One region of the Kouleothrix sp. 19917 genome, then DNA from elsewhere that is predicted to be linked to it. Evidence: riboswitches for the same ligand, from Rfam matches in the RefSeq annotation. Region 1 holds a riboswitch; the other holds the start of a gene.
The links. Region 1 has a riboswitch for magnesium ahead of M1P90_RS18695 (magnesium transporter MgtE N-terminal domain-containing protein). Riboswitches for the same ligand answer to the same signal wherever they lie in the genome.
Positions count from the first base shown of each region.

Region 2: it holds a riboswitch for magnesium, as region 1 does, so the genes downstream of both, M1P90_RS16840 (alpha/beta fold hydrolase) here and M1P90_RS18695 (magnesium transporter MgtE N-terminal domain-containing protein) in region 1, are expected to answer to the same signal.

Region 1 covers NZ_CP097099.1:4,587,971-4,602,721, forward strand. The annotation lists gene M1P90_RS18665 (ABC transporter ATP-binding protein) at 1-319, opposite strand, end outside; gene M1P90_RS18670 (phosphotransferase family protein) at 482-1,426, opposite strand; gene recF (DNA replication/repair protein RecF) at 1,698-2,879, opposite strand; gene fni (type 2 isopentenyl-diphosphate Delta-isomerase) at 2,976-4,010, opposite strand; gene M1P90_RS18685 (peptidylprolyl isomerase) at 4,185-4,943, shown strand; gene M1P90_RS18690 (Nramp family divalent metal transporter) at 5,109-6,404, opposite strand; gene M1P90_RS18695 (magnesium transporter MgtE N-terminal domain-containing protein) at 6,540-7,799, opposite strand; M-box (ykoK) riboswitch at 8,045-8,209, opposite strand; tRNA gene M1P90_RS18700 (tRNA-Ile) at 8,504-8,580, opposite strand; rRNA gene M1P90_RS18705 (16S ribosomal RNA) at 8,661-10,142, opposite strand; gene smc (chromosome segregation protein SMC) at 10,623-14,267, shown strand; gene M1P90_RS18715 (amidase) at 14,277-14,751, shown strand, end outside.
Region 2 covers NZ_CP097099.1:4,114,154-4,128,904, reverse strand. The annotation lists gene M1P90_RS16870 (trans-sulfuration enzyme family protein) at 1-712, opposite strand, end outside; gene M1P90_RS16865 (LysE family translocator) at 888-1,511, opposite strand; gene M1P90_RS16860 (3-isopropylmalate dehydratase large subunit) at 1,682-2,956, opposite strand; gene M1P90_RS16855 (hypothetical protein) at 3,530-4,054, opposite strand; gene M1P90_RS16850 (cation:proton antiporter) at 4,430-5,635, shown strand; gene M1P90_RS16845 (ammonium transporter) at 5,923-7,449, shown strand; M-box (ykoK) riboswitch at 7,634-7,795, shown strand; gene M1P90_RS16840 (alpha/beta fold hydrolase) at 8,125-8,913, shown strand; gene mgtE (magnesium transporter) at 8,910-10,280, shown strand; gene M1P90_RS16830 (VOC family protein) at 10,512-10,964, opposite strand; gene gltB (glutamate synthase large subunit) at 11,573-14,751, shown strand, end outside.

The DNA.
Region 1 (14,751 bases):
GGCCGAGCACATGGGCCAGCAGGTCGGCGCGCAGCAGGTTCGTCGCCACCCAGCCCACATCCGTGCCGAGGTAGACCACGCCGGTTTCGAGCGCCTGGCCGAGCAGAACCACCAGCAGGTAGATCAGCGCGATGGTAGTGAGCGTTTCGAGTGGGCCGCTGCTGCGCGCGGTGTCGATAAACTGGCGCAGCACGCGCGGCCCGCCCAGCTGAAAGGCCGTGCTGCCAAGCAGCAGCAGCGCAAGCAGCGCCGCGCGCCCGCGCTGCGGGCGCAGGTAGGTGGCGAGCAGCTGCCATATCGGGTGGGACGCGAACGTCATTGGCGCTCCCTTTCGCTGGGTCGGTGGAAATATGTGAAATATATCACGATATAGGGATAGTGTCAATGGAAAAGGGAAGGGCGTATTGCTATACGCCCAGACCGAGAGCCTGCAACAGGCGTATTGCTATACGCCCCGGCTGCAAACCTGAACAGGCGTATGCTATACGCCCCGGCTGCAAACCTGCAACCCGGCAATCGCCTGCGCGACGAACCAATCGTAGTGATCGCGAATGTGCTGCGCGGTGATGTCGGTGCGGCCAAAGGGGTGGAAGAATGCCGCCCAGCCCTGGAGATCATCGCCGACAAGGCGCGCAAGACGCAGCGCGGCAAGCGCATCCCAGCGCGCGAGGCGCGGCACATCGAGCGGGGCGTGCTCGCGGTAGTGCGCGGTGAAGGCCAGCATGGCGTCGCGCCCATAGATCCACAGGAGGTCGAGCCGACTGATCGCCAGATCGCGCAGTGGGTCGCCCAGCGCGGCGTCCTCCCAATCGATCACTGCGGCGAGCCGCCCGCCACTCCAGAGCACATTGCCGGGCCAGAAGTCGCCATGGAGCAGCACGGGCGCAGCCAGCGGCAGCGGCGGCGCAGCAGCGAGCGCGGCGCGAATGTGCGCAGTTGGCAGCGTGGCGCTGGTGGGCGGCCCTGGCTCGGCGGGCGGCGCGGGCAGAAACGCCAGCCCCGGCGAGCCAGCGTCGATCTGGTGGATTGACGCAAGCTGCGTGGCAAGCTGGCGCGCGGCATCGACAGGATCGGCGGGCACAAAGTCAATCGCGCCGTCGATGTATTCCATCGTCAGAAAAGGTTCCGGGAAGATCGCGCCCGAGGCGTCGAGCAGCAGCGGGCGCGGCACGAGGACGCCGTGGGTGTGCAGCAAGCCGAGCAGCACATGCTCGTCGTGGGCGGCGCGTGGGTTACGTGCCAGCGCCGCAGCACCGGGCTGGCGCACCACGGCGCGCATGCTTTCGCCAGCGGACAACGCGATCTCCAGCGCGGTCATTCGTGCCGAGATGCCGCCATCGAGCGTCCAGGCGCGCAGCAACTCCCCGTGCGGTGCAAGCTGCGCGGCAATGCGTGTGTAGGCGAGCTTATCGGCTGGTGGAGGCATAGCAGCGGTAAGGAGTTTTGAGTGCTGAATGTTGAGTGTTAAGTTTCAGCTAACTTGCAACCGCGTAGGGGTTTGGGTCTGGGGTTTTGGGATTGGACCTGCAACCTATGACCTCAAACACCTTTGCGCCCTCTGCGTCCTTTGCGGTTCATTCTTCAGTCGGCAGTTGGCAGAAACCTGCAACAGGCGTATGCGATACGCCCCGGCTCTGCAACCTGCAACTTCCGTGTCGCTGTGGTTTGGTCGTCGGTTGTCAGTCGTCGGTCGTCGCCTACGAAGGATACAGCCGCCCGTTTTCCACGCGCACCTTTTTGGCGCGCTCCAGAAACGCCGCGTCGAAATCTTCCATGCCCGTGGCCGTTACCAGCGTCTGCTGGCCGGGCTGCGCAAGCGTGGCAAGCAGGTGGCTGCGCCGCTCGGCATCCAGCTCGGAAAGCAGGTCGTCGAGCAGCAGCACCGGCGCGTCGCCAGCGCGATTACGCATCAGCTCGGCCTCGCCCAGCTTGAGCGCGAGGGTGGCGCTGCGCTGCTGCCCGCGCGATCCATACGTGCCAACGCTGATCGTGCCCATGCTCAGCAGCAGGTCGTCGCGATGCGGGCCAACCAGCGTCTGCCCACGCCCAATCTCGTCGTCGCGGATGCGGGCGAGGTGCGCCAGAAATGCCGCTTCGATGCTGCGCTCGTCGGGCGTGCCGCTCAGGCCGGTCACGCTGCTCTGGTAGGCCGCCAGCAGCGGCGTGTCGCCAGCGGTGACGCGGCAGAAAATCGGCCCAAGCAGCGTATTCAGCTCGGCTACGGCGACCAGGCGCTCGTGGAGCACATACGCGCCCGAAAGCGTCAGCTCGCGATCCCAGAAGGCCAGCTCGTCGTCGGCGCCGCGCAGCGGGCGGCGGCGCTCGCGCCAGGCGCGCAGCAGGCTGTTACGCTGCTGCACAACTTTGTTGTAGTGCGAGAGCGTGCGGACATAGCGGCCATTCAGCTGCGACAGCGTGACATCCAGGTAGCGCCGGCGCTCGGATGGCGCGCCCGTCACCAGCGCGAGGTCGGCCGGCGTAAACAGCACCACGCGCAGGTTACCCACCAGATCGAGCGCGCGCACGGCCTTGCGGTCGATCCGCACGGTTTTCAGCGATGCGGCGGTGAGCTGGCCTTCGTCGTCGGCGCGGCGCTGCACCACCACTTCCAGCCGCACCTTGCCGTCGGTGCGCTTCACGTCGCACAGCAGGCGCGCAAAGGGTGGCGTGCCAATATCGCCCTGCGCGTCCCAGCGCACCAGCTCACGGTCCGCGCCCGCGCGCGGCGAGCGCGTGGTGGCGAGGTAGAACAGCGCTTCGAGAATGGTAGTTTTGCCGGCGGCGTTTGGCCCGTAGAACAGCGTCGTGCCCGGCTCCAGCGCCAGGTCGAGCCGGTCGTACGAGCGGAAATCGCGCAGACTCAGGCTTGTAACAAGCATAGTATTCAGAAGTCCGGAGTCAGGAATCAGAAGTCGCGGCGTGATGCGATGGAGCGAGCCACAGCCAGGGATGCGAGGTCAACTTCTGTTCGTCTTCTACATTCGTTCCAGCGGGAGCGCGCGCAGGGCCTGCAAGTCGCCGCAGCCGCTACAGAACATTGCCACGCGCAGCTCGTCGATATACGCCTGCAGACCAGCAATGACCGCTTCGGTTTTGCCGGTGTTGGCAGGCTCCAGCGCGGGCTTAGCCGTCGCGCCCAGGTCGGCGCCCAGCGCAATCGCTTTTGCAATATCCACGCCGCTGCGCACGCCGCCGCTACCGATCAGCGGCACGTCGGGCAGGGCTGCGCGCACCTGCCGGATCGCCTCGGTGGTAGGCAGGCCCCAGCCGGCGAACGCGCCCGCAACGCGCCCGCCCTGCGCGGTGGTGTGGCGGAATCGCTCGACCTCGCTCCAGCTTGTTCCGCCCGCGCCGGCCACATCGATGCCCCACACGCCCGCTTCCACCAGCCGTTGCGCGGCGGCGGCGCTGATGCCGTTGCCAACTTCTTTTGCGATCACCGGCACGGGCAGCGCGCGGCAGACCTGCGCGATTTTGCCGAGCAGCCCCTTGAAGTTGGTGTTGCCTTCGGGCTGAACGGCTTCCTGAAGCGGGTTGAAATGCAGGATCAGCGCGTCGGCCTCGATCATCTCAACTGCGCGGCGGCACTCGTCCACGCCGTAGCCATAGTTGAGCTGCACCGCGCCAAGATTCGCCAGCAGCGGAATATTGGGCGCGACTTTGCGCACCTGATAGGTGTAGGCCAGCCGTTCGTCGCGAATGGCCGAGCGCTGCGAACCAACGCCCATCGCCAGCCCAAGTGTTTGCGCGGCTTCGGCCAGCGCGAGGTTGATACGGGCGACATCTTGCGCGCCGCCCGTCATGGAACTGATCAGCAGCGGGGCGCGCATGGCTTTGCCAAGAAACGTTGTGCAGGTGTCGATCTCGGCCAGGTCGAGGTCGGGCAGGGCATCGTGCGGCAGGCGGTAGGCCCCGAAGCCGGTATAGACGCCCTTGGCGGCGACGTCTTCGCCCAGCACAATACGAACGTGATCGAGCTTGCGGCTACTGGTTGGGTCGTTTTCTGTCATGGTGTTGTGTGTGTCGGCAGTGCGCGGCTATCGGCAGCGATGATACGAATATACGCATGGCGTGTCAAATTGGCTTTCGGCGCTCTCAGCATTTCTTTAGATCGCCGCCGAACGCGATCGAGTATAATAGCCGCTGGTTCTGCGTTCAAACCAACTATTTAAGGAGTGTTCTTCGTGAGCCAAGCAAATCGCCCCAAGCGCGTGGCGCCGCCGCCGCGCCAGAATCCTTTGCCCGGCATCATTTCGGCCCTGGTGGTCGTGCTGCTGCTGGCCGGCCTGATCATTATGCTGGTGACGAACCGTGGTGGCGGTTCCACCGCTGCCGCGCCCACCGCCGCGCCCTTCGCTGCCGAGCCGACCGCCGCAGCGCCTGCGGCTGCTGCCGGCGGGGCCGACGGTGTGGCCGCCCGCAACGATAAGTATGCCGCTCAGGGCGCGCCGCCGATGACAATCGACCCGAGCAAAAACTACACCGCGACGATCACCACGCCGCGCGGTGATATTGTGATCAAGCTGCGCCCCGACATTGCGCCCAAAACCGTCAACAGCTTTGTGTTTCTCTCAAAAGAAGGCTTCTACAACGGCGTGACGTGGCACCGCGTGCTGTCGGGCTTCATGGCGCAGGGCGGCGACCCGACCGGCACCGGCACCGGCGGCCCCGGCTACACCGTCCCGGGCGAATTCACCGACAAGGTGCTGTTCGACAAGCCCGGCATTGTGGCGATGGCGCGCCCCGGCAACGACGTGAATGGCAACGGCTCGCAGTTCTTTATCACCACCGCGCCAGCGACCAGCCTGAACAACCAGTATACCGTATTTGGCGAGGTTCAGAGCGGCCAGGATATTGTAAATGGTATCCCGCTGCGCGACCCCGACCAGAACCCAACCACGCCCGGCGAGCAGATTGTGAAGATCACAATCAGCGAATCGTAGCGCAAAGCATTGTTCTAACCGAAAACCAAACGATTAGGCCACAGAGAACACCGAGGACACCGAGTTAGGATTTCCACGCTCAGTGCTCTCCGTGCGCTCTGTGGCCCGATCATTCTGCGCCGCACGCTTGAAATCGAAAATCGTAAATCGTCAATCGTACATGCACTAGCCCAGACTCACACCAAACCAGCCCAGCACCGTGATGCCAATCAGCCCCACCGACAGCACGCTGACGATAATCGCAATCGCCCAGGCCAGCGTGTTGTAGCCGCCGCGATTCGTGTACTTCCCCATCAGCTCGTGGTTGTTGACCAGCGCCAGAATCGCGAATAGCTCAATCGGCAGCAGCACGCCATTCAGCACATACACGCCCACCAGCACCTGAAACAGCGGCAGGCCGGGAATCAGCGCGATCAGTGCGCCGAGCGCCACCAGGCCCGTGAACAAGCCCATAAAGATCGGTGCTTCGCTCCACGAGCGCGACACGCCACGCTCAAATCCCAGCGCCTCGCTCATCACATAGGTCGTCGCCAGCGGCAGCACGCCCGCCGCCAGCAGCGACGCGCCCAGCAGGCCCATGCCAAACAAGAGGCGCGCATACGGCCCGGCCACCGGCTCCAGCGCCGTGGCGGCGTCGGCGGCAGTTTCGACGGCAATGCCGCGCGGGAACAGCGTAGCCGCCGTGGCGATGATGATGAACGCGGCCACGATGCCGGCGAACAGCGTGCCGGCAAACACATCAAAGCGCGTGTAGGGGTATTCTTCCGGCGTCACGCCCTTTTCCACCACCGACGACTGGACATACAGCTGCATGTAGGGCGAGATCGTCGTGCCGATCAGCGCGATCAGCAGTTGCAGGTAGCCCACTTCCAGGCGCGGCATGGGCCGCACGGTTTGCAGCAGCACATCGCCCCAGTCGGGCCGCGCCAGCACCGCCGCGCCGATGTAGGCAAAAAAACCCAGCGTCAGCACCAGAAAGATTTTTTCCACCCGCTCGTACGAGCCGCGCGTGATCAGTGCCCAGACCAGCGCCGCCGCAATTGGCACGGCGATGTAGCGGCTCACGCCAAAGAGCTCGGCGGCGGCGGCGATGCCAACAAACTCCGAGACGATAATGCCGAAATTGGCGACGAACAATGTCATCAGGATCAGCGCGGTGACGCGCAGCGAGAAGTTTTCGCGCACCAGGTCGGAAAAGCCTTTGCCCGTCACTGCGCCGAGCCGGGCGCTCATTTCCTGCACCACGCCCACAAACAGCGTAACGATTACCATGGCCCAGAGCATTCCATAGCCATAGGAAGCGCCCGCCGAGGCGTAGGTTGCGATGCCACCGGCGTCGTTGCCCGCGCTGGCCGCCAGCAAGCCGGGGCCGAGTGCCATCAGGTAGGGCCAGATCCGCCGCCGCCGCGCCCGAATGCGCTCGCGCACGGTGCCGCTGCTGGCCGTATTGCGTGTCGTCATAATCGTGATTCCTTGTCGTAACGCTTGTCGCCAGCGATCTCGCGCAATTCCCAGTGAGGTTTTATAGCGGTAAAAGGCTTCGTTGCGCATCGCAATCCCCAAACCCTAAACCCCAACCCCTGCGCTGAAAGCGCACTAGCCAAAAGCCCGCGCGCCGCGCCGCTGCCAGATCTCGGGCAGCAGAACTGCCAGCGCGTCGTCAACCGTCACAATGCCAATCATGCGTCCGTCGTCGTCGAGCACTGGCACAGCCAGCAGGTTATACTCGGCCAGCACGCGCGCCGCGTCTTCCGCGCGGTCTTCCGGCCCGACGGTCGGCACGTCGTCGTCCATCAGCTCGGCCAGCGGCGTGGCCGGGTCGGCCAGAATGAGGTTGCGCAGCCGCACAATGCCGTGCAGAAATGCGGGCGCGTCGTCGTCGGGCGGGAGGTCGGGTGGCGTTTCGACGATATAAACCGCTAGCAGCGGGTCGGGCGCTTCTTCCAGCCCGCGCACAATCGCCAGCGCGTCGCCTACCGATGCGCCCACCGGCACGCGCACGAAATCGGTGGTCATGATGCGGCCAGTGCTGTCTTCGTCGTAGGCCAGTAACTGCTGAACATCGGCGGCTTCTTCCGGTTCCATGCGCGCCAGCAGCTGCTCGGCCACTTCGTCGTCGAGGTCTTCCAGCGCGTCGGCGGCCGCGCCAGGCGTCATTTCTTCCAGAATATCGGCGGCGCGCTCCTGATCCATGCCTTCCAGCAGGTCGGCCAGGCGCTCGTCGCTGACTTCTTCCAGCGTCTCGGCGGCGGTTTCGTCATCCAGCGCGGCCACGATCTCGGCGCTCTCGCGGTACGAAAGCGCATCAACAATCCGCGCCAGGTCGACCGGGTTGATCTCGGAAAGGCGATCGTAGGAAACCCGGAGCTGCACGGGTGCGGCGCTGGCGAGGTACTGCGCCTCGCGCCAGTCGATGATCTGCCGGCCGATGATTCGGTCGGACAGGCGGCGCGGCCCGAGCCGGCGCACCAGCGCCTGCGGGCTGACATCCACGCCAATCAGGCGGTATGCGCCTTCGACGCGGGCGAGCTGCACGTCGTTGACGCGCACAATCCGCCGGCCAGTTATGTCGATAATCTGGTGGTCGAGCACGTCTTTGCGCAGCAGCACTTCGCCGTCGCGGCGGCTGAACGGGCGCAGATTAACGGTGGAACTTAAGAGCTTGGCGACGCCGTTGATCGACTCAAGCTGTGCGGCGGGCACAAAAAACAGCCGCCGCCGATCGCGCACCACCAGGCCGCTGATCGGGGGGTACAGATCGTCGCCGATGCGCACGATCACATCTTCCAGCCGGCCAAGCGGCTCGCCGCGCTTGCCATGCACGGCGCCATCAAGAATCGTTGCGAGAAACAGCATGGCGTGCCTCCGGTTGCCGCAAACTGGCAGCAAACCGCGGGCCTGCCGCCGCGCGTGGTGCGCGGCTTAGCGCCTGCCGCTACGGGGTGGCAGGAACGGGCCGGCGCAGCACGCTGGGGAAGGAGCGCTGCCGACAGATTGCGGATGCACATTGCACCGTCGCGGAATGACCGTCGTCCATATACCATCCATCAAAACGCCCCCTCGCAGATGCAAGGGGGCGGAAAACGCAGACGCTGCGTCGTCCTCTCCCCCCTGGTTGAGCTTAAGCCCCCACACAACGTAGCAATCGCTGCAGTCACCTTGACATGACCCTTAGGCCGGGCCGCGCCGTGTGCCCCTTAGCGTCTTTCGACGGTTCGGGACAGTGACCTGTGTTTGTGTGAGCGCCGCGCCTAACGAAGGAGCGACCAACTCCGTGATTTTTGTCACCGCGGCTAGTATACGCCGGGGGCGGGGGGCTGTCAAGGCGCACAAAAAACCGGGGTGTAGCGCGGGCCGTGGGGCTTAAGCCCTCGGCTGCAATTGCAAAGGCCGCCTTCGCGGCCTGCTCCAGCCCGCGAAGGCGGGCTTCGCCGCAATTTAGCCCGCTGCTTTAGCGGCCAGGGCAAAATGTTTGCCGGATTATTTTGTACATCTTCATCCCGGGCCGGGCGTGCCCACACAAAAAACCGAGGCCCGGTGCAAACCGGAACCTCGGCGTTTGGTGGGCGTACCTGGACTCGAACCAGGGACCTCGATCTTATCAGGATCGCGCTCTAACCAACTGAGCTATACGCCCGTGCCCGTATTATAGCATAACTTTACCACAGGAATGCAAGCCAGACGATGCAGGCAAGGAAGAGTGCCTGAGCTCCCTAGAAAGGAGGTGATCCAGCCGCACCTTCCGGTACGGCTACCTTGTTACGACTTCGTCCCAGTCGCTGCCCCTGCCCTCGGCCGCTGCCTCCGCCGAAACGGTTGGCCCACGGACTTCAAGCATTGACAACTCCCATGACGTGACGGGCGGTGTGTACAAGGCCCGGGTACGTATTCACCGCGCCATGGCTGATACGCGGTTACTAGCAACTCCGCCTTCATGGGGGCGAGTTGCAGCCCCCAATCTGCACTGGGTCGGTGATTGGCGATTTGCTCCCTGTTGCCAGGTCGCTGCGCATTGCCACCGACATTGTAGCGTGTGTGTCGCCCCAGGCGTAAGAGCCATGCGGACTTGACGTCATCCCCGCCTTCCTCCCAAGATGGGCAGTCCGGCCAGACACAGGTAACTGACCGTAGGGGTTGCGCTCGTTGCGGGACTTAACCCAACATCTCACGACACGAGCTGACGACAGCCATGCAGCATCTGTGGCACACCCTCGAAGGCGACCGGCTTTCACCGGCTTGCAGTGCCATGTCAAACCTGGGTAAGGTTCTGCGCGTTGCGTCGAATTAAACCACACGCTCCGCTGCTTGTGCGGGCCCCCGTCAATTCCTTTGAGTTTTAAGCTTGCGCTCGTAGTTCCCAGGCGGAATACTTACCGCGTTAGCTGGGGCACCCGGCGGACGAATATCGCCCCCCAGATGCCGAGTATTCATCGTTTACGGCGTGGACTACCCGGGTATCTAATCCGGTTCGCTCCCCACGCTTTCGCACCTGAGCGTCAGCTCTGGCCCAGTTCGCTGGTTTCCCCCTTGGTGTTCCTGCCGATCTCTACGCATTTCACCACTACACCGGCAATTCCACGAACCTCTGCCAGGCTCAAGTCGGGCCGTATGGGATGGCCTCGGCCCGTTAAGCGGGCCGCTTTCACACCCCACGTGCCCAACCGCCTGCGTGCGCTTTACGCCCAGATCAATCCGGACAACGCTTGGCTCCTCTGTCTTACCGCGGCTGCTGGCACAGAGTTAGCCGAGCCTTATTCCCGGGGTACGGTCACAATCATCCCCCGGAAAAGGAGTTTACAACCCGAAGGCCGTCATCCTCCACGCGGCGTTGCTCGTTCAGGCTTGCGCCCATTGACGAAAATTCCTTGCTGCTGCCTCCCGTAGGAGTCTGGGCCGTGTCTCAGTCCCAGTCTGGCTGGTTGTCCTCACAGACCAGCTACCCGTCAGTGGCTTGGTGGGCCGTTACCCCGCCAACTACCTGATGGGCCGCAGGCTCCTCCGACCGCGCATTACTGCTTTCCTCTTGCGAGCGTATGCGGGATTAGCACGCCTTTCGGCGCGTTATCCCCCACGGTCGGGCAGATTCCCACGTGTTCCTCAGCCGTGCGCCACTCAGAGCCCGAAGGCTCTCCGTGCGACTTGCATGCATTAGGCACGCCGCCAGCGTTCGTCCTGAGCCAGGATCAAACTCTTCATAAAATGGTTTTCCGATCATAATGATCGGGTTCACCGCACTGACTTGCATTTCTGTGTTGGTAAAGTGCAGACGCAAGGCCCTTGGCAAATAAAAACCAGCACGCCAGAGGCTGTGCTAGCTGTATTGCCTTGTAAAATGTTTACCTCGGGGAGGTGAAACAGGTTGCCTCACGTCAACGCCCGCGGATTATACTACAGCGGCGCGGCCTTGTCAAACGCGATTCACGCTAGCGCGGCTTTGCGGAAAGCCATTATGTTTTTCATAGTTGTGATGCGCTTTTGCCTGCGGCAGCAAGGTATGTACGATTAATTTGTGCAGGATTTTTGCGCGTTGCGCAAAAATCCTGCACAAAGGAAATTGATCATGCTTTCCGCAATAGCACCCTGAGTAGCGCGCAGAACCTATCAAAGGGTGCAGCCCAAGAAGTATGCTATAATGCCGCCCGCAATCGTGCCTTTCTGCCCACCAGAATAGCTTGCGCTGTGTATCTCAAACGCCTCGACATCCAGGGCTTCAAGACGTTTGCCACCCGCACGATCCTTGAGTTCCGCCCCGGCATTACCGCGATCATTGGCCCGAACGGCTCGGGAAAGTCGAACGTGGCCGACGCGGTGCGCTGGGTGCTGGGCGAGCAAAGCTTCAGCGCGCTCCGCTCGAAACGCACCGAAGATCTGCTGTTTTCGGGCGGCAGCAAGCGCGCGCCCGCCGGCCTGGCCGAAGTTTCCCTCACGATCGATAACGCCGACCGGCTGCTGCCCCTGCCCTACGGCGAGGTGACGATCACGCGCCGCGCCACGCGGGCTGGCGACAACGAGTATTACATCAACCGCAACCGCGTGCGCCTGCGCGACCTGCAAGAGGCGGTTGGCCCGCTGGGCGGCTCATACACGATCATCAACCAGGGTCTGGTCGACGCGGCGCTGACGCTGCGCCCGGAAGAGCGCCGCCGCCTGTTCGAAGATGCGGCCGAGATCAGCGTGTTCGAAACACGCAAGCACGACGCCGAGCGCCGCCTGCGCGAAACGGGCACGAACCTGGAGCGCAGCGAAGATGTGCTGGCCGAGCTTGAGCCGCGCCTGCGCTCGCTGAAGCGCCAGGCCAGCCTGGCCCGCACGCACCGCGAATATTCCACCGAGCTGCGCGCCCTGCAACTGCGCCAGTATGCCGCACAATGGCACGCTGCCCAGGCCGCCCGCGCCGCCGCCGAAATCGCCGCCGCCGAGCACGAGCACGCCCTGGCTGCGCGCCGCGCCGCCCAGGCCGCCGCCACCGCCGAACTGCACAGCACCCGCGAACAGCTGCGCGCCCTGCGTGAGCGGCTTGGCGCGCTCCATGCCGAGTCGAGCGCGCTCCATACCCGCGCCGAGGCCGCCCAGCGCGACCTTGCGGTGGGCACCGAGCGGCAGGCCGCATTGCTGCGCCGGGGCGAAGAGTTTGCCCGCAGCCTGGGAGAGTTCGATCTGCGCCGCGAGGAGCTGGAACGCGAGCGCGCCACCGTGGCCGAGCGCCTGGCCGCCGCCGAAGCGCGCCTGGCTGAACAGCGCGCCGCCGTCGCTGCGGTCGAGCAGGAGCTGGCCGCGCGCGAGGCCGAGCGCCGCGCCGCCCAGCGCACCCTGGATGCCGCTCAGCGCGCCGAGATGGAAGCCACCGCCGCGCTGGCCGAGCGCCGCCGCCGCGCCGAGGGCTTGCAGGCGCAGCGCGCCCGCCTGCTGGCCGAAGAAGCCAGCGCCGCCGAAGGCTTGCAAGCTGCCGAGCGCGTTCTGGCCGAGCGCCGCTTGGCACTTGAAGCCGCGCAGACGCAGTTCAGCAGCGCCGAGCAGGCCCAGCAAGCCGCCGCCAGCGCAGCCGAGCAGGCCCGCGCCGCGCTCGATCAATCCCGCGCCAAGCGCGCCAGCGCCGACGAAGCGCTGGCCCAGGCTCGCCGCGCCGTGGCCGATTCCGAAGCGCGCCTGGAAACGCTCACCCGCCTGCAGCGCAGCTATGCCGGCGCCTTTGCTGGCGTGAAAGCTGCCATGCAGTGGGCCGAAACGCAGGGGCGCGACGGCTTTGTGCTGGTGTCGTCAATCATTCGCACGCCCGCCAACCTCGAAACCGCAATCGAAGTCGCACTCGGCTCGCGCCTGCAAAATGTGGTTGTCGAGCAGTGGGCCGACGCCGAAGACGCGATTGCGGCGCTCAAGCGCGGCGGGCAGGGTCGCGCCACCTTTCTGCCGCTCGACACCATCCGCCGGGGCGACGACCGGCGCGCTTCGGTGAATATTGCTGGCGTGCTGGGCGTCGCCACCGACCTGATCGATTTCGACGAGCACTACCGCCCGGTCGTGCAAAATCTGCTTGGCCGCACCCTCGTGGTAGAAGATTTGCCGACTGCACGCCAGGCGCTGCGCCAGCTCACGGGCGGGTGGACGCTGGTGACGCTGGCGGGCGAGCAGGTCAGCAGCGGCGGGGCGGTGACGGGCGGCGCGCAGGTAAAAGAAACTGGCACGCTGCGCCGCGAGCGCGAGCTGCGCGAGCTGCCCGAGCAGGTGTCGCAGGCGCGCGCCACCGCCGAGCGCGCGGCCCAGGTGCGCGCCACGCTGGAAGCACAAACCGCTCAGGCCGAGCGTGCCTTGCGCGAAGCCGAAGGCGCACGCCAGCGCGCCGGACAGGATCTCGACGTGCAGCGCGGCGTGATCGAGCGCGCGCGCCGCGCCGCCGCCCAGGCCGAAGCCGACCTCGACCTGCAAACGCGCCGCCACGCCCAGCACGCCAGCACACTGGCCGACATTGGCGAGCAGCAAGGCGCGCTGGCGCAGGAACAGGCTGCGCTGGAAGCCCGCGCCGCCGAGGCCCACGCTCATCTTGAGCAGCTACGCACCGACGATCAGGGCCGCGCCGAGGCCGAGCGTGGCGATCAGGCGCGGGCGGGTGCCTTACGCACCGCCGCCGCCACTGCCGAAGGCGAAGCGCGTGCCGAGCGCGCCCTGCTGCAATCAAGCGCGCAAAACCTTGCGCGTCTGGCCGAGCAGCGTGCCGCCGGCGAGCACCGCGTCGATGAACTCGCCAGCGAGCGCGCCGCTCTCGACGCCGAGCTGGCGGCTTTGCACAGCGCGCACACCAGCCTGCTGGCCCAGATCGACGCCTTGCGCGCGCAGATCAGCCCTTCCGAAGCCGAGCAGAGCGCACTGGAGCGGAGCCAGGCCGAGCTTGAGCGCGCCGAAACCGAGGCAACAAGTGCCCTGCTGGCGGCCGAATCGGCGCATGGCCGCGCCGCCCTGGAGCTGCAGCGCACCCGCGACCGCATCGACGCGCTGTGGGAGCGCGCCGCCGCCGACGACATCGATATTGAGAGCGCGACGACCGATGACCAACCACTGACGACTGACGACAAGCCACACGATCCTGATGCCGTTCCATCTTCGCCCGATGCGGAAAACACAGAGTCGCTCGAAACCAAAATTCAAAATCTCAAATCCAAAATCCAGCGCCTCGGCACCATCAATCCGCTGGCGCTGGAAGAGTTCGAGGAAGAGTCGCAGCGCCACACCTTTCTGACCGGGCAGATCGCCGATCTGCGCGCGGCCGAAGGTTCCCTGCGCGAGCTGATCGCCGAGCTCGACAGCTCGATGCAGATGCGTTTCGAGGCGACATTTCGCGCCGTCGCCGCCGAGTTCGAGCGCAGTTTCACGCGCTTGTTTGGCGGCGGGCAGGCCCAGCTGCTGCTCACCCGCCCCGGCAGCGCGGCCGCAGCAACTAATGGCGACGGCAATGGCGAAGAGCACGAAACCGTCGCTGGCCTGGGCGTGGAAATTCTGGCCCGCCCACCCGGCAAGCGCCAGCAAACCCTGTCGCTGCTTTCGGGCGGCGAGCGCACGCTCACGGCGGCGGCGCTGCTGTTCGCCATTCTGAAAGTGAACCCGTCGCCCTTCTGCGTGCTGGATGAAGTCGACGCCGCGCTGGACGAGGCCAATGTCGGGCGTTTTCGCGACGCGCTGATCGACCTGGGCGCGCAGACGCAATTCCTGCTGGTGACACACAATCGCGGCACCATCGAAGCCGCCGACACGATCTATGGCGTCTCGATGGGCGATGACAGCGCATCAAAGGTGCTTTCGCTCCGCCTTGAGGAGCTGGTAACCGACGAATAAGAGGTGCATATGAGCGCCCCGCAACTCCCGCAGCGCGTGCTCGATCAGCTGCACGCGAACCTGCGCGCCGCCGGCATCACGCCCGACCCGGCCGACATCCAGGGCATTATCGACAAAGGCTTTCTCAGCCGCCTGCTCGACTTCGAGCAACTGGTCGCGGCGCTGCCCAGCGACAGCACGCCCGGCTACTTATCGGCTTGGGCACCCCCGCCCGCGAACGCAGGGAGCGCACCGGCGACGGGCTACGCCGACTCGCCAATTGGCGAATTAGGCGCGCAGCTGCGTTCCGGCGCAATTTCGCCCACCGAGATGGCCGAACAAACACTTGCCGCAATCGCCGCGCGCGACCCGGAGATGAACGCGTTTCAGCTCGTGCTTGGCGATTACGCCCGCGCCGCCGCCGCGCGCGCCGAGCGCGAGCTGGCCGGCGGGCAGGCTCGCGGGCCGCTCCACGGCATCCCAATCGCCGTGAAAGATTTGCTGG
Region 2 (14,751 bases), 470 kb from region 1:
AGCAGTCGAACGGCGACGGCACCGCGCCGCCATTTCCCTGGATGAAGCGCACCCGCTCGAAGAATGCGTCGGACTCGCGCGCCACGATTGCGCCGCCCAGTACGTCGCTGTGCCCGCCGAGGTACTTGGTGGTGGAGTGCATCACCAGATCCGCGCCGAGCGCGAGCGGCTGCTGGAGCACCGGCGTGGCCCAGGTGTTATCGACCGCGCAGCGCGCCCCGGCTTCGTGCGCAATCGCGGCCAGCGCGGCAATGTCGGAAATTTTCAGCAGCGGGTTGGAAGGCGTTTCCAGCCACACCAGCCGCGTGTTCGGCCGCAGCGCCGCGCGCACCGCGTCGAGATTGGTCATATCCACCACGCTGGCCTGCAAGCCCCACGGCGTCATGATCTCGCGCACCAGCCGCGACACGCCGTGGTAGGCGTCGTCGGGAATAATTACGTGGTCGCCCGGCGCGAGCGCCTGAAACACCGCCATCGCCGCCGCCAGCCCCGAGCCGAACGCCGCGCAGGCAGCGCCGCCTTCCAGCGCGGCCAGGCATTCTTCCAGCGCGGTGCGGTTGGGGTTGCCCGAGCGCGTGTAGATATAGCCGCTGGGGAAGCTGCCGTCGGCGGCGCGCTCAAACGTCGTCGAAAGCACGATTGGCGGCATCACCGCGCCGCTGGCGGGGTCGGGCGCCTGCCCGGCGTGAATAGCAAGTGTTTCGAGATTCATACCACCCCCGATAGTTACAGGTTGGCAGGTTTAAAGGTTTCAGGTTAGACCTTCGACGTGCGACCTGCTAACCTGCTAACTTTCCAACTTGCAACCTGCTAACCCGCTAACCTGCCAACCTGCCAACTTGTAACCTGCCAACTTGTAACCTGCTAACCTGCCAACTTGTAACCTGCTAACCGACAAAGAGGCTTGCCAGCGCAGCGACGCCAAACACCAGAATGACCATCCCCGATACGCGATTGACCCACACCAGCGTCGCCGGCGTGACGCGCGCGCGCAGCAGCCCAACCCCGCCGCTCAGCAGCAGCCACCACAGCGCCGAGCCAATGAACACGCCCAGCACCAGCAGCCCGGCCGCGCCGTAGCTGCCCACCGCGCTCGCCAGCCCCAGGCCCGCAAACACCGCCAGAAACGACAGGATCGTGGTGGGGTTGGTCAGTGTCAGGAAGAAGGTGGACGCATATGCGCCAAGCAGGCCCGCGCCGCTGGCGTTCGCCGCCTGCGCGGCCGGGCGCGCCAGCAAAGTTCGCACGCCCAGGTAGCACAGAAACGCGCCGCCGATCAGCTTCAACCACAGCTGCTGGCTGATCAGCAGGCTTGAAATAAAGGTCAGCCCGAAGCCGGCAATACAGCCGTAGATCGCGTCGGCCGTGGCCGCGCCCAGCCCCGAAACCAGCCCGGCCGCCCGCCCGCTCGCCAGTGTGCGGCGGATGCACAGCGCCCCGATCGGCCCCACCGGCGCGGCAATGGAAAAGCCGATCAGCAAGCCCTTCAGCAGCAGTGTGGTGTCCATCATATGCTCCTGACGACGCGTACGAAAACCTGCAAACCTACGAACTACTCTGGAAAATAAATTTCCTTGTACTCAGCTTCCAGGAAGCTGAAGCCAGTTTTCCTTCAAGCTGATACTCAGATTAGCTTCCTGGAAGCTTGCCCGTTGTATAAAAGAACTTTCTTTCCAGAGTACTAACTGATTTCCGCCGGGTGCGTGATATAGCCGGTCAGCGCGGTTGCGGCGGCCACCTCGGGCGAGCCTAGGTAGATATTCGCCTGTGGCGAGCCCATGCGCCCGCGGAAGTTGCGATTGCCAGTGAACAAACACACCTCGCCCGGCGCAAGCACGCCCATGTGGCGGCCAATGCACGCGCCACAGCCAGGCGTGCCCAGCGCCGCGCCAGCCGCGAGCAGTGTTGCCAGCGTGCCATCTTCGGTGGCCTGGCGCAGCGCCTCGCTGGTGGCCGGCACCACAATCAGGCGCACGCCCCTGGCCACGCGCTTGCCCTGCAGGATGCGCGCGGCGGCGGCCATGTCGGCATGGTGGCCGTTGGTGCATGTGCCCAAATACACCACATCCACCGCCACGCGGCCAACCTCGGGCAGATCCACCACATTGTCGACATAATGCGGCACGCTGATCTGCGGCGCGAGCGTGTCGAGATCGATCTCTACGCTGCGGCTGTAGCGCGCGCCTTCCTCGACGCGGAGCCATTCCGGCACGCTGTTCGCCAGCGCCGCCCGGTCGATTGGCGCAAGCACGGCGTCGGCCGGCAGGTCGAACACGGGCGGCACGATGCCGGCCTTTGCGCCAACCTCAATCGAAAGTGTCGCCAGGGTCATGCGGTCGCCGGTGGGCAGGAACTCCACGCCGTGCCACTCAACCGACTGATAGGTTGCGCCGTCGGCGCCGATCTCGCGCGCCACACGCAGGCCCAGGTCTTTCGCGCTGACGCCGGGCTGGAAGCGCCCGCGCGCCACGACGCGCACCGTCTCGGGCACGCGCAGCCATGTTTGGCCGGTGGCCAGCGCCAGCGCCATGTCGGTGGTGCCCATGCCGGTGCCAAACGCGCCCACGCTGCCATAGCCAGTCGAGTGCGAGTCGCTGCCGATGATCAGCATGCCCGGCCGCGCCATGTTTTCTTCCACCAGCACCGGGTGCGAAATGCCACGCCCAACGTCGTAGAGGTGGCTGATGCCCTGCTCGCGCACCCAGCGCCGCAGGTTGGCCTGGTGCTCGGCGTTCTGAATGGTCGCGGCCGGCGCGACATGATCGACCACCACCGCAATCCGCTCGGGGTCCCACACGCGCTCGGCACCCAGCTCGCCGTGCAGCACCTTGATGATGCTGGGCGAAATGCTGTCGTGCATCATCGCCAGGTCGACATTCACCACCACATTTTCGCCAGCCTGCACCGGGCGGCCGGCGGCGTTCGACAGGATCTGTTCCGCGAGTGTTTGTGCCATGTTGGGCTTGCTCCTCGGCTAGGCGCAGTGCGCTGCGCAACACAAAAACGGTACGGTCGGCGCGCGCAGGGCATAGCAAAGCCCGCCTGTGCAGGCGTGCGCGTCGTGGCGTGAAACACAGTATGAGCTGGAACCAGGAGTGAAAACAGAGAATCGGCCGCGTAGCGGTGCGGCGTTGCCATTCATGGCAGGGCGTTCAGCACTGAACGAGCGGGCAGGCGCGCACGCGCGCCACGTGCTAGCGTGACCGTTCAGGTGGCTCATTTCCGCGCCTCTCACTGCTCCAGCATGTCATTGACCGGCGAACGGAAGCGTGGCGCTGCATTGCGCGCAGCTGCTGGATCACGAGCTGTTTCATACGGAAGCCTCCTGAACAAGTACACAAAAACGCCCGCTTCACCAGTCTGGTGAAGCGGGCTTGTCGTTCGCGTTCGGGGGACAAGCGAGCTTAACCAGACCGTGCGGCCGGCTTTTTGCTCTGCTTACCCTGCTTCGAAAACGCGTAGTTCATGTCTTTAAAAATGGGTTATCGGGTTCGGAACGGCGCGAGTATAGCACCGCTCATTTTAAAAGTCAAGCACCGTGCGAAGTGTTATCGCGCCGGCCGCGCCGCCGCCGTGGGATGCCCAAACGCACCAGCGCGTGGCGCACCCGCGAAGGCGAGCACGCCATTGCCTGCGCAATCGCCGCAATTGTCGCGCCTTCCTGCTCGTACAGGCGGCGGAGGGTTATTTCATCCAAAGGGTTGTCGTCGGCGGGCGCGGGCGCTGCGGGCTTGCGGTAGCCGCCGCTGCGCCGGGGAATGCGAAAGCGCACCAGCGCGTCGTAGACGCTGCGGGTGGAAATACTGTAGTGCCCGGCAATATCACGAATCGAGCGTTCTTCAGCGAGGTAGAGCTGCCGCAGGGTTGGCTCGTCGAGCGCCGGGGCGGCGTGGGCCGCGCTGCTGGGCTGGAAACCGGCCAGCCGGCGCGGAATGTGGTAGCGCCCCAGCAGATCGCGCACGCTTTGGATAGAAAGACCAACCTGCGCGGCGATCGCCTGGATCGAGTGTTTCTCGACGAGGTAAAGATGGCGGAGGGTGTGTTCATCAATCATCGCTGCGCCTGCCTTTCGCCGGTGTGAAACTGACGGGGCACAACGATGTACACGCGCCTATTATATGCTATTTCGCCCGTCGCTTTATGCGCTTTGTACAGAATGCAAGCTGGCCGAGCCACCAGGCAGCTGCTGCCTGAGCTGTTCGAACACCACTATACACCGACCTGCGGGAAATGAGCTGTATCTCTTTATACAAAACATCCATAATATTATTAGGGCGTTTCATACAATGTAGCCGTATGCGTATCGTCGCGAAGCGTCTATCATATGGCTACTCAAGTTTAACCCTGCTTAAATAAGTGCGATGATGCGATGCCGGATTGATCGAGGGCCGATCAAGCCGGCGTCACTGTGTTATGAACGAGGCGCGCGATGCACGAAACATTGAGTATGCTCCTTCCGCTGGCAGGCATTCTGGTGGGCGCCAAGATCGCCGCCCAGATCAGCTACCGGGTGGGAATGCCGGCGGTATTTGGCGAGCTGCTGCTGGGCCTGATCCTCGGCCCGTCGCTGCTGGGCTGGCTGGCCCCGAACGAAACGCTGCAGCTCCTGGCCGATATTGGCGTTATTCTGCTGATGTTTATGGCTGGCCTGGAAACCGACACCGTGGCGCTGCGCCAGGCTGGCAAGGTGTCCATGCTCACGGCAATCGGCGGGGTGGTGCTGCCGCTGGCGGCTGGCCTGCTGATCGGTGAGGCGGTGGGGATGGAATGGCACCACGCGCTCTTCCTGGGCGCAGTGCTGACGGCCACCAGTGTGAGCATTTCGGCGCAAACGCTGCGCGAACTCGGCCGGCTGCGCTCGCGCGAAGGCTCGACCATCCTCGGCGCGGCGATCATCGACGACGTGCTGGGCGTGCTGGTGTTTGCGCTGGTGATGAGCCTTTCCGGCGAGGGCAATATCTACTGGACGCTCGGCAAGATGATCCTGTTCTTCCCGATTGCCTGGGTGATTGGCGATAAAGTGGTGCCGCTGCTGGTGCGCTGGGAGCGCCACCTGCACCACCGCGAAGCCAGCCTGGCGCTGCTTCTGGGCCTGGTGCTGGTGTATGCCTGGGCGGCAGAGGCGCTGGGCAGCGTCGCAACCATTACCGGCGCATATCTGCTGGGTGTTGTGGTGGCGCGCCACGCCGACGAAGGCCATATCGTGCACGACGGCACCGCGTCGCTGGGCTATGGCTTCTTCATCCCGATCTTCTTTATCAACATCGGCCTGCAGGCGCAAGCCGCCGGCCTGATCGCCGCGCCGCTCTTCACGGTCGCTATTATCATCATTGCCGTGCTCACCAAGATTGTGGGCGGCGGCCTGGGCGCGCGCCTGGGCGGCTTTGGCAATCGCTCGGCCTTCCAGATTGGCGTCGGAATGGTGTCGCGCGGCGAGGTTGCGCTGGTGATTGCCGGCGCGGGCCTGGCGGCTGGCCTCGTCGATGCCAACTTGTTCTCGGTGCTGGTGGTGGTGACGCTGGCAACCACGCTGGTCACGCCGCCGCTGCTGCGGCTTGCATTTGGGAAGCAGGCCGCCGCCGACCCTACTTCAGAGCCAGTGGCGACGCTGGCGGTTGAGGGCGCGGCCGACTAAGAATCTCACGCAGCGCGCCGCTGGCCGAATACGCTCGGCGCGCTGAAACCCTTCCCTTGTACTCAGGATCAAGCGTTTTCACTGGACTAAAGGAGGTGTTCCGCAGCTAAAAAAACTAAATTGCGGCGGTCGGGCCACCGCCGCACCCATCCACGTTCGATGGGCGGCCATGGTGCCAAAGGGTCGGCGTATCTGGCGGAAAGCGTGATTCAGCTGTGATCGACTATCGCAGCACACGCGCCAAGCTACGACGAGGTTAAAGATTTCAAGAAAGGACTGTCGTTATCATGAACGACCAAATTCAGCTGCTGACTACGGCAGCAAACATCCTCTGGCTTATCCTCGCTGCTTTCCTCGTGTTCTTCATGCAGGCAGGTTTCGCGCTCGTCGAAACGGGCTTCACGCGCGCCAAGAATGTTGCACACACCATGCTGATGAACATGATGGTGTTCTGTCTCGGTGCGATTGGCTACTGGATCTGCGGCTTCGCCTTCCAGTTTGGCGCCCTGAACCTGGCCTACCCCGAGGTGACGACCGCGGGCGCAATCGCCGGGCCGTGGGCTTTCTCGCCGCTGACGCTGGGCGCCTGGGGCGATAACCTGAGCAGCGGCATTCGCCTGGGCGATCAGTTCGGCGTGCTCGGTACCACCGGCTTTTTCCTGCAGGGCATTGGCCTGAGCGCGGCCGGCATCTTCGCCTTCTTCCTCTTCCAGATGGTCTTCATGGACACGGCGGCGACGATCCCGACTGGTTCGGGCGCTGAGCGTATCAAGTTCCTGGGCTTTGTGATCATGAGCTTCTGGGTCAGCATGATCATCTACCCGATTGCCGGCAACTGGGTGTGGGGCGGCGGCTGGCTGGCCAACCTGGGCCGTTCGCTGGGCCTTGGCAACGGCGCGGTCGACTTCGCCGGCTCGGGTGTGGTGCACATGACCGGTGGCGCGGTTGGCCTGGCGATTGCAATCGTGCTTGGCCCGCGCATTGGCAAGTTCAATAAGGATGGCAGCGCAAATACCATCCCCGGCCATAACATCCCGATGGGTATTCTGGGTACGATCATCCTGTACTTTGGCTGGTTCGGCTTCAACCCGGGCTCCTCGCTGGGCTTGATCACCCCGGCCGTGGCCGATGCGAGCGGCAATGTCACAACCGCCGCCTCGATGTGGCCGATCAACCTGACGGTTATTGCAGCCATCAACACGCTGCTGGCCGGCGCGGCGGGTGGTGTCAGCACCATGACGTACACCTGGCTGACGGGCGCCAAGAAGCCGTCGCCTTCCATGTCGGTGAACGGCATCCTGGCCGGCCTGGTAGCGATTACCGCACCGTGCGCATTTGTCGACCCGTGGGGCGCGGTGATTATTGGCCTGGTGGCTGGCGTGCTGGTGGTGCTGGCGACTGGCTGGCTTGAGAAGGCCAAGATCGACGACCCGGTTGGCGCGGTGCCGGTGCACTTCGTCAATGGTATGTGGGGCGTGCTGGCCGTCGGTATCTTCGCAGTGGGCAACCCCGATACCGCCGCCTGGAATGGTGTCGAGTCGCCAGTGACGGGCATTGTGGGTGGCAGCTTCGCACAGATCCTGCCGCAGGTGCTCGAAGCCGCCGCGATCGCGATCTGGGGTTTCGGCCTGTCATACGTCTTCTTCACCGTTCTGAAGCGCGCTGGCCTGCTGCGCAGCCGCGCCGAGGACGAGATCAACGGCCTGGATATGCCCGAGATGGGCGAGATTGGCTACCTCACCGATGGCGTGGCTGTGCCGGGTGGGCAGGTCGAAGAGCCTGTGGCAGTGGGCGTGACAGCCCCCGCCAGCTAGCTTCGTACACATCCTTGAGCATCACTGGTCGGGCGGGTGGCATGTGCCATCCGCCCGGTTTCTTGTTGGCGGCTTATGGCTTCCCGATGCCGTGCGCAAAGGTTACAATTTTCACAACAAGCTTGACACTCCTCTGCCGGGGGTGTATACTCGGGCATGTCGGAAGGCTTCCGGCAAGGCGTACGTGCTCTCTCGTTAGGTGCGGCGTCTGCACAGACACAAGTCGTTGCCCCGGCCCGTCGAAAGACGCTCAGGGGTAGACCAGGGCGGTCCGAGCTAAGGCTCGCTCTAACACGACTGCGAAAGCTACGCTGTGCAGTGCCAAAGCTCAAGTTGGGGAGAAGCCAAAACGGGCGTTCGTGTGAACGCGCGTCGTTGTGCTTTATAACCCCTTGGGCTTGCCCGAGGGGGCTTTTTATGGAGTTGTATGGACGCCAGTCATTCTTGTGCGCGGTGCGTCTGGTCGCGCTGCGCCGGTGGCCTCGTTTTGTGATGCGCTTGCTGCCAGCGGTTGGCGATGCTATGGCATAGCCCATAGCGACTAGCCAAACCCTGCGCTGCCCTCACACTGCGAGGTGTGGGGGCGTTTTTGTCCTCCCTTCCACTGGCGCGGCCCACGGCGCGCCGCTAAAACTCCGGCGGCCCTGCTTGCCGCATCGATCCTGGGAGGACATCATGAACACTTTGGCACCGCGCGTGCGCTCCGCACGCCGTCGCGCCTCCGCGCTCTACTGCGCTGTCCACGGCAGCGGCACCCCTGTGCTGTTGCTGCACGGTCTCGGCACCACTGGCGAAATTTTCGCGCCAATTATTCCAGCGCTGGCCCGCGCGTTTCAGGTCATTGTTCCCGACCTGCGCGGCCACGGCCAGAGCAGCTGCCTGCCCGGCCCCGACAGCATCGAGCGCCTGGCCGACGACCTGAACACTCTGCTCGATCTGCTCCATATCGATTCCTGCATTGTGCTGGGCTACGCCTCGGGCGGTGCGGTAGCGCAGCAACTCGCCCGCGCCTACCCGGCGCGCGTGCGCGCGCTGGCGCTCGTATGCGCCTACGCCCGTGGCGCGGCCACGCTGCGCGAGCAGATTAACGCCCGCCTGCGCCCCGAGCTGTATCGCCTGCTTGGCCCGCGCCGCGCCAGCACCTTTGCCGAGGGCAGCACGCCCCGCGCCGTGCATGCCACGCTCGACGCCAACCGTGGCGGGCGGGTTGCGCCGGTTGCGCGCGCGCTGCTGGCTTTCGATAGCCGCGCCTGGCTGCCGCAGCTGCGCTGCCCGGCACTGATTGTGAATGGCGGGCGCGATGCAACCACCCCGGCGCATCACGCGCGCGAGCTGCAAGCCCTGTTGCCGCATGCCGAGCTTCGCACCCTGCCGCGCGCCGGCCACTGGCTGGTCGCCACGCACACCGACGAGCTGCTGGGCATTGTGCAGCCCTGGCTGGCGGCCCACGAGGTGCGCGCATGAGCAACGCCACGATCACCTGGGTGGAAGCACTTGAGCAGCGCGTGCGGAATGTGCTTGCCGCCGCCGACGACGACGCGCTGCGCATGCTGCTGGCCGGCCGGCACCCGGCCGATATCGCCGAGGTGATCGATCGGCTCGACGACGACGACAAAGTCCGTGTGTTTCGCACGCTTGCGCCCGCGCAGGCCGCCGACGTGCTGGGCGAAACCAGCCGCGACGCCACGCGCGAGCTGCTGGAATACCTGCCCGCCGAAGAAGCCGGCGATCTGCTCGATCGTCTGCCGATGGACGACGTGGCCGAAATTCTCAGCGAAGACGTGCCCGAGCGCCAGCAAGCCCTGCTCGCAGCCATGGAGCCACGCGACGCCGCCGAGGTGCGCGCGCTGCTGAGCTACCCGCCACAAAGCGCCGGCCGCCTGATGACCGAGAAATTCGTGCGCGTGCGGCCGGAGATGACGGCCAAGGAAACGCTTGCGCACCTGCGCCACAGCGACCCCGAAACCGAGTCGTTCACCGACCTGTATGTGCTCGGGCCGCAGCAGCAGCTGCTGGGCATTGTGCCGCTGCACACGGTTGTCACCGCGCCTTCCGAGCGCCGCCTCGCCGACCTGATGGTGCGCGAGGTCGTGACCATCCCGCCCACCACCGACCAGGAAGAGGCGGCGCGGCTGGTGGCGCGCTACGACATTATGGCGGTGCCAGTGGTGGCGGAAGGTGGCCGAATGCTGGGCATCATCACCGTTGACGACGTGATTGACGTGCTGGTGTCGGAAGGCACCGAAGACGTGCTGCGCTTTGGCGGCGTCAGCGACGATGGCATGGATCAGCCGTATTTCACCATCCCCATCCCGCAGGTAGTGCGGAAGCGGATTGTCTGGCTGCTGCTCTTGTTTCTGGCCGGCACGCTCACCGGCAGCGTGCTCAGCTTCTTTGAAAATGAGCTGGAGCGCATGGTCATGCTCTCGGTGTTCATTCCCCTGCTGATTGGCACGGGCGGCAACACGGGCGCGCAAACGGTTTCGACCGTGATTCGCGGGCTGGCGCTGGGCGAAATTCGCGCGCGCGACACCGGGCGCGTGGTGCTGCGCGAGCTGCTCAGTGGCTTGCTGCTCGGCACGCTGTTGGGCTGCGTGGCGCTGGCGTGGACGCTCCTGTGGGGGAATACGTTCGCGCTCTCAGGCGTGGTGGCGCTCACCATCCTGGCGATCTGCGTGTGGGCAAATGTGATCGGCTCGCTCGTGCCGCTGATTGCGCGGCGCGTGGGCATCGACCCGGCCACGGTGTCGGCCCCGCTGATCACCACGCTGGTCGATGCGACTGGGCTGGCGATTTACCTGATGATCGCGAAGGCGATGCTGGGGCTGTAGGTTTTTACAGATAGAAACGGCACACGGCCGATCTGTTGAGGCAACTACGGACTACGCACTATGTGGTTAGGATATAGTGCGTAGCTTTTTCGGGCGAACCATATTAGTATTCTGGAAAATACGTTATTTCATACAACGGGCAAGCTTCCAGGAAGCTCATCTGGCTACCAGATTGAAACTGTCCTGAGCTTCCTGGAAGCTGAGTGTAAGGGAATTTATTTTCCAGAGAAATTAGTCATTTTCCAGCAGCTCGATCACTGCGCCAAATTGCTCGGTGCTATCGACATAGGCGTAGCGCCCGCCGGTGTATTCGCCGCGCTGGATGAGCGGCGCGCCTTTGCCCGCCAGATATGCCAGGCGATCCTGCATGCCCTTGACGCCAAAGGCGATGTGGTGCAAACTCTCGCCATGCGCGTCGAGCTGGTCGCGCCAGGTGCTTGGCTCGCCAATTGGCTCAATTAGCTCCAGCGACACCTGCCCGAGGTTGAAGAATGCCAGCTTGGCGCGCGCGTGCGACGGCTCGCCGTTGTACTCGGTGCGCGCCAGATCGTAGCCGTCGGTGACGATGATATTGGGCACGGGGACGCCCAGCATGCCAGCCCAGGCGGCGCTCTTGGCCTCGATGTCGCGCACAATAATCGCGACCTGCGTGACGGTAGTGGTTCCCAGCGTTTCCTCGCTCATGGCTTCCCTCTTTTCTGGTGCTTTTCTGGTTGCTGGCGGTTCGAGCCACGAGTATAGCACGGCTTCCCATGCGCACAGCAGGACGTGGGTATCAGCGCCTCGTTGGATTTATACAAATTTGGACTATTTCAGCTGATTTTGGGGAAAGCACCACGTCTTTTTCTTCCATGCCCATTTCCGTGATTGTATGAAAAGTACAAATTTCCGCATCAGAATGAGAAATCTTGCACAAAGCCCCTTGACAAAGGTACCCCTATCTTGTATAGTGCCTTTTAACCATTAACCAAGTTTTAGCGGATTGCAATGACGCCCGCAGCGATCTCGTCGTACGAGATCTGGCTGTGGGTTTTTGTTTACCCGGCACCCCAAAATGCCGGTCGCGCTGTATCTTCTTCGTACCCATCGCTCGCAAGCGCACGAACCTGACTCTTACACGCTCCACGACGGAGCACCGGCGAAGGCACCGCAACGCCTCTTCCCCCGCGGTGGCTCCGCCTCGTGTGGTACCTCGCAGCAGGTATGTCTTATACCATCGATGGAACCTGGCCGGGCGCACACTTCGCGGCCCGGCCGTTCGCACCTACTCACGCAGTAGAGGGATGACAAAGATGCACACCAGCAAGAAATTGTCGCAACGCGGTTTGTACCACCCCCAGTTCGAGCACGACGCCTGTGGCATCGGTTTTGTGGCCCGCCTGTCGGGCGCGCCGAGCCACGAGATTATTCAGATGGCGCTGACAGCCGTGGGCAATATGGCCCACCGTGGCGGCGTGGCCGCCGACGGCAAGAGCGGCGACGGCGCGGGCGTGCTGACGCAGATCCCGCAGGCGTTTTTCGCCCGCGAGCTCCAGCGCCTGGGCATTTCGTACAACGTGGCCGACCTTGCGGTGGGCATGGTCTTCCTGCCGCGCGATGCGGCCGCCCGCGATGCCGCGCGCGAGCTTGTGGCGGCGGCGCTGGCGAGCTACAACCTCCGGCTGCTGGGCTGGCGCGCTGTGCCAGTCGATAGCGAGGCCCTGGGCGAGCGCGCCCGCGCCACGCAGCCCGATATCGAGCAGGCCCTGGTGGGCTGCGCCGAATCGGGACTCGACGGCGACGCCCGCGAGCGCGCGCTGTACCTCGCCCGCAAGCAGATGGAAGCCGCCGCCATTCAGCAGGGGCTGGAAGGCTTCTACCTTTCGTCGCTCTCGGCGCGCACGATTGTCTACAAGGGCCTGATGGTCGCGCCAGTGCTGCCGCACTTTTACACCGACCTGGCCGACCCGGCCTACACCACGGCGATTGCGGTCTTCCACCAGCGCTATTCCACCAACACCTTCCCAACCTGGGAGCGCGCCCAGCCCTTCCGCATGGTGTCGCACAACGGCGAGATCAACACGCTGCGCGGCAACATCACCTGGATGAAGGCGCGCGAGGCCGAGTGGCGGCTGAACGCCCAGCCCGATGGCGCGGCCGAGCCGATTGCTGAGGGCGGCGCGGCGCTGGGCAACTTTGTCGCGCAGCAGGGGCCGATTGTCGATACCACCGGCTCGGACTCGGGCATGCTCGACAATGTGCTGGAGCTGCTGGTGCTGGGCGGGCGCGATGTGCGCCACGCGCTGACGATGCTGGTGCCCGAGGCCTGGGAGCGCGTGCAGGATATGGACTCGAGCTGGCGCGCGTTCTACCAGTACCACTCGGGCCTGACCGAGCCGTGGGACGGCCCGGCGGCGCTGTGCTTCAGCGACGGCCAGACCGTCGGCCTCGCGCTCGACCGCAACGGCCTGCGCCCGGCGCGCTACCTGATCACCGACGATGGCCTGGTGGTGGTTGGCTCCGAAGTGGGCGCGGTGGTGGTTGACGACGCCCGCGTGATCAAGAAGGGCAAGGTCGGCCCCGGCCAGATGATCGCCGCCGACCTGCGCACCGGTCAGTTCGAAGATAATGCCACGATCAAGAGCCGCCTGGCCGCCGCCGAGCCCTATGCGCAGTGGCTGGCCGGCCAGATGGAAGTGCTGCCCCCGGCTGGCGTGGCGCATATCGCTGAGGGCCATCAGCCGGAAACATCCGCCTCGCGCGCGTCGAAGTCGGCGCTGCTGGGCGAATTGCAGCACGCCTTTGGCTACACTGCCGAGGAACTGGCGGTTGTGCTGCGGCCCATGCTGCGCGACGGCCAGGAGCCGGTTGGCTCGATGGGCGACGACACGCCCGCCGCTGTGCTGGCCGAGCGCGCCCGCCCGCTCTATGCCTACTTCAAGCAGCGCTTCGCGGAAGTGACCAACCCGCCAATCGACCCGCTGCGCGAAGAACTGGTAATGTCGCTCTCGTTTGCGCTGGGGCGGCGCGGCAACTTTCTCGAAGCCGGCCCGCAGCACGCGCACCTGCTGCGCCTCGCCAGCCCGGTGCTGACCGACGAGCATCTTGCGACGATCCGCAACCTTGCCGACCCGGCCTTTGCCAGCGCGACGCTGCCGGCACTCTTCCCCGCCGCCGAAGGCGCGCAGGGCATGAACGCGGCGCTCGACCGGCTTTGTCGCCAGGCCGAGGATGCGGTCGCCGCCAGCAAGGTGCTGCTGATCATCAGCGACCGTGGCGTCGATGAGCGCAGCGCGCCCATTCCAGCGCTGCTCGCGCTTGGCGCGGTGCACCAGCACCTGATCCGCCGCGGCCTGCGCACCGCCGTGAGCCTGATTGTGGAAAGCGGCGAGCCGCGCGAAGTGCACCACCTGGCCTGTCTGGTGGGCATGGGCGCCGAGGCGGTGAACCCTTACCTGGCGCTGGCGACCGTGCGCAACCTGGCGATTGAGCGCGACGAAGTGAAGGGCAAGGCGCAGGAAACCGCCGAAGAAGATCGCCGCACGCCGGCCGAGCTGTCGGAAGAAGCCGAGCACAACTACATCCACGCGCTGGAAAAAGGCCTGCTCAAGATCATGTCGAAGATCGGCATCGCCACGGTCGATAGCTACTGCGGCGCGCAGATCTTCGAGACCTTTGGTTTGGCCGACGCGGTGGTGGCGCGCTGCTTCGAGGGCACGCCCGCCCGCCTGGGTGGCGTGAGCTTCGGCAAGCTCGCCGCCGACGTGCTGAACCACCACGACGAGGCATTTGCCAGCCGCCTGCCGCTGGTCGCCTCGCGCGCCTCGCTGCCGCACCCCGGCTTCTACAAGTTCAAGAAGGATGGCGAGTACCACTCCTTCGCGCCGGCTGTCGTCCACGCCTTGCAGAAAGCCTCGGGCGGCGGCGACTATGGCGTCTACAAGAGCTACAGCGACCTCGTGCACAAGCGCCCGCCCACGGAACTGCGCGACCTGCTGGCGCTGCGCGATTCAGCCACCAGCGCGCCCATCGCAGTTGATGATGTCGAGCCGGTCGAGGCGATTGTCACGCGCTTCTCCACCGCCGCGATGTCGCTGGGTTCGACCAGCAGCGAAGCGCACGAGACGCTGGCAATTGCGATGAACCGCCTGGGCGGCCTGAGCAACTCGGGCGAAGGCGGCGAGTCGCCGGAGCGCTATGGCACCGAGGGCAACAGCCCGATCAAGCAGGTGGCTTCGGGGCGCTTTGGCGTCACGCCCGCCTACCTGGCCTCGGCGCGTGAGCTGCAAATCAAGATGGCGCAGGGCTCCAAGCCCGGCGAGGGCGGCCAGCTGCCTGGCCACAAAGTTACCGAGGAAATTGCGCGCGTGCGGCACACCACTCCCGGCGTGCAGCTCATTTCGCCGCCGCCGCACCACGACATCTATAGCATCGAAGACCTGTCGCAGCTGATCTACGACCTCAAGCAGGTCAACCCAGCGGCGGCGGTGTC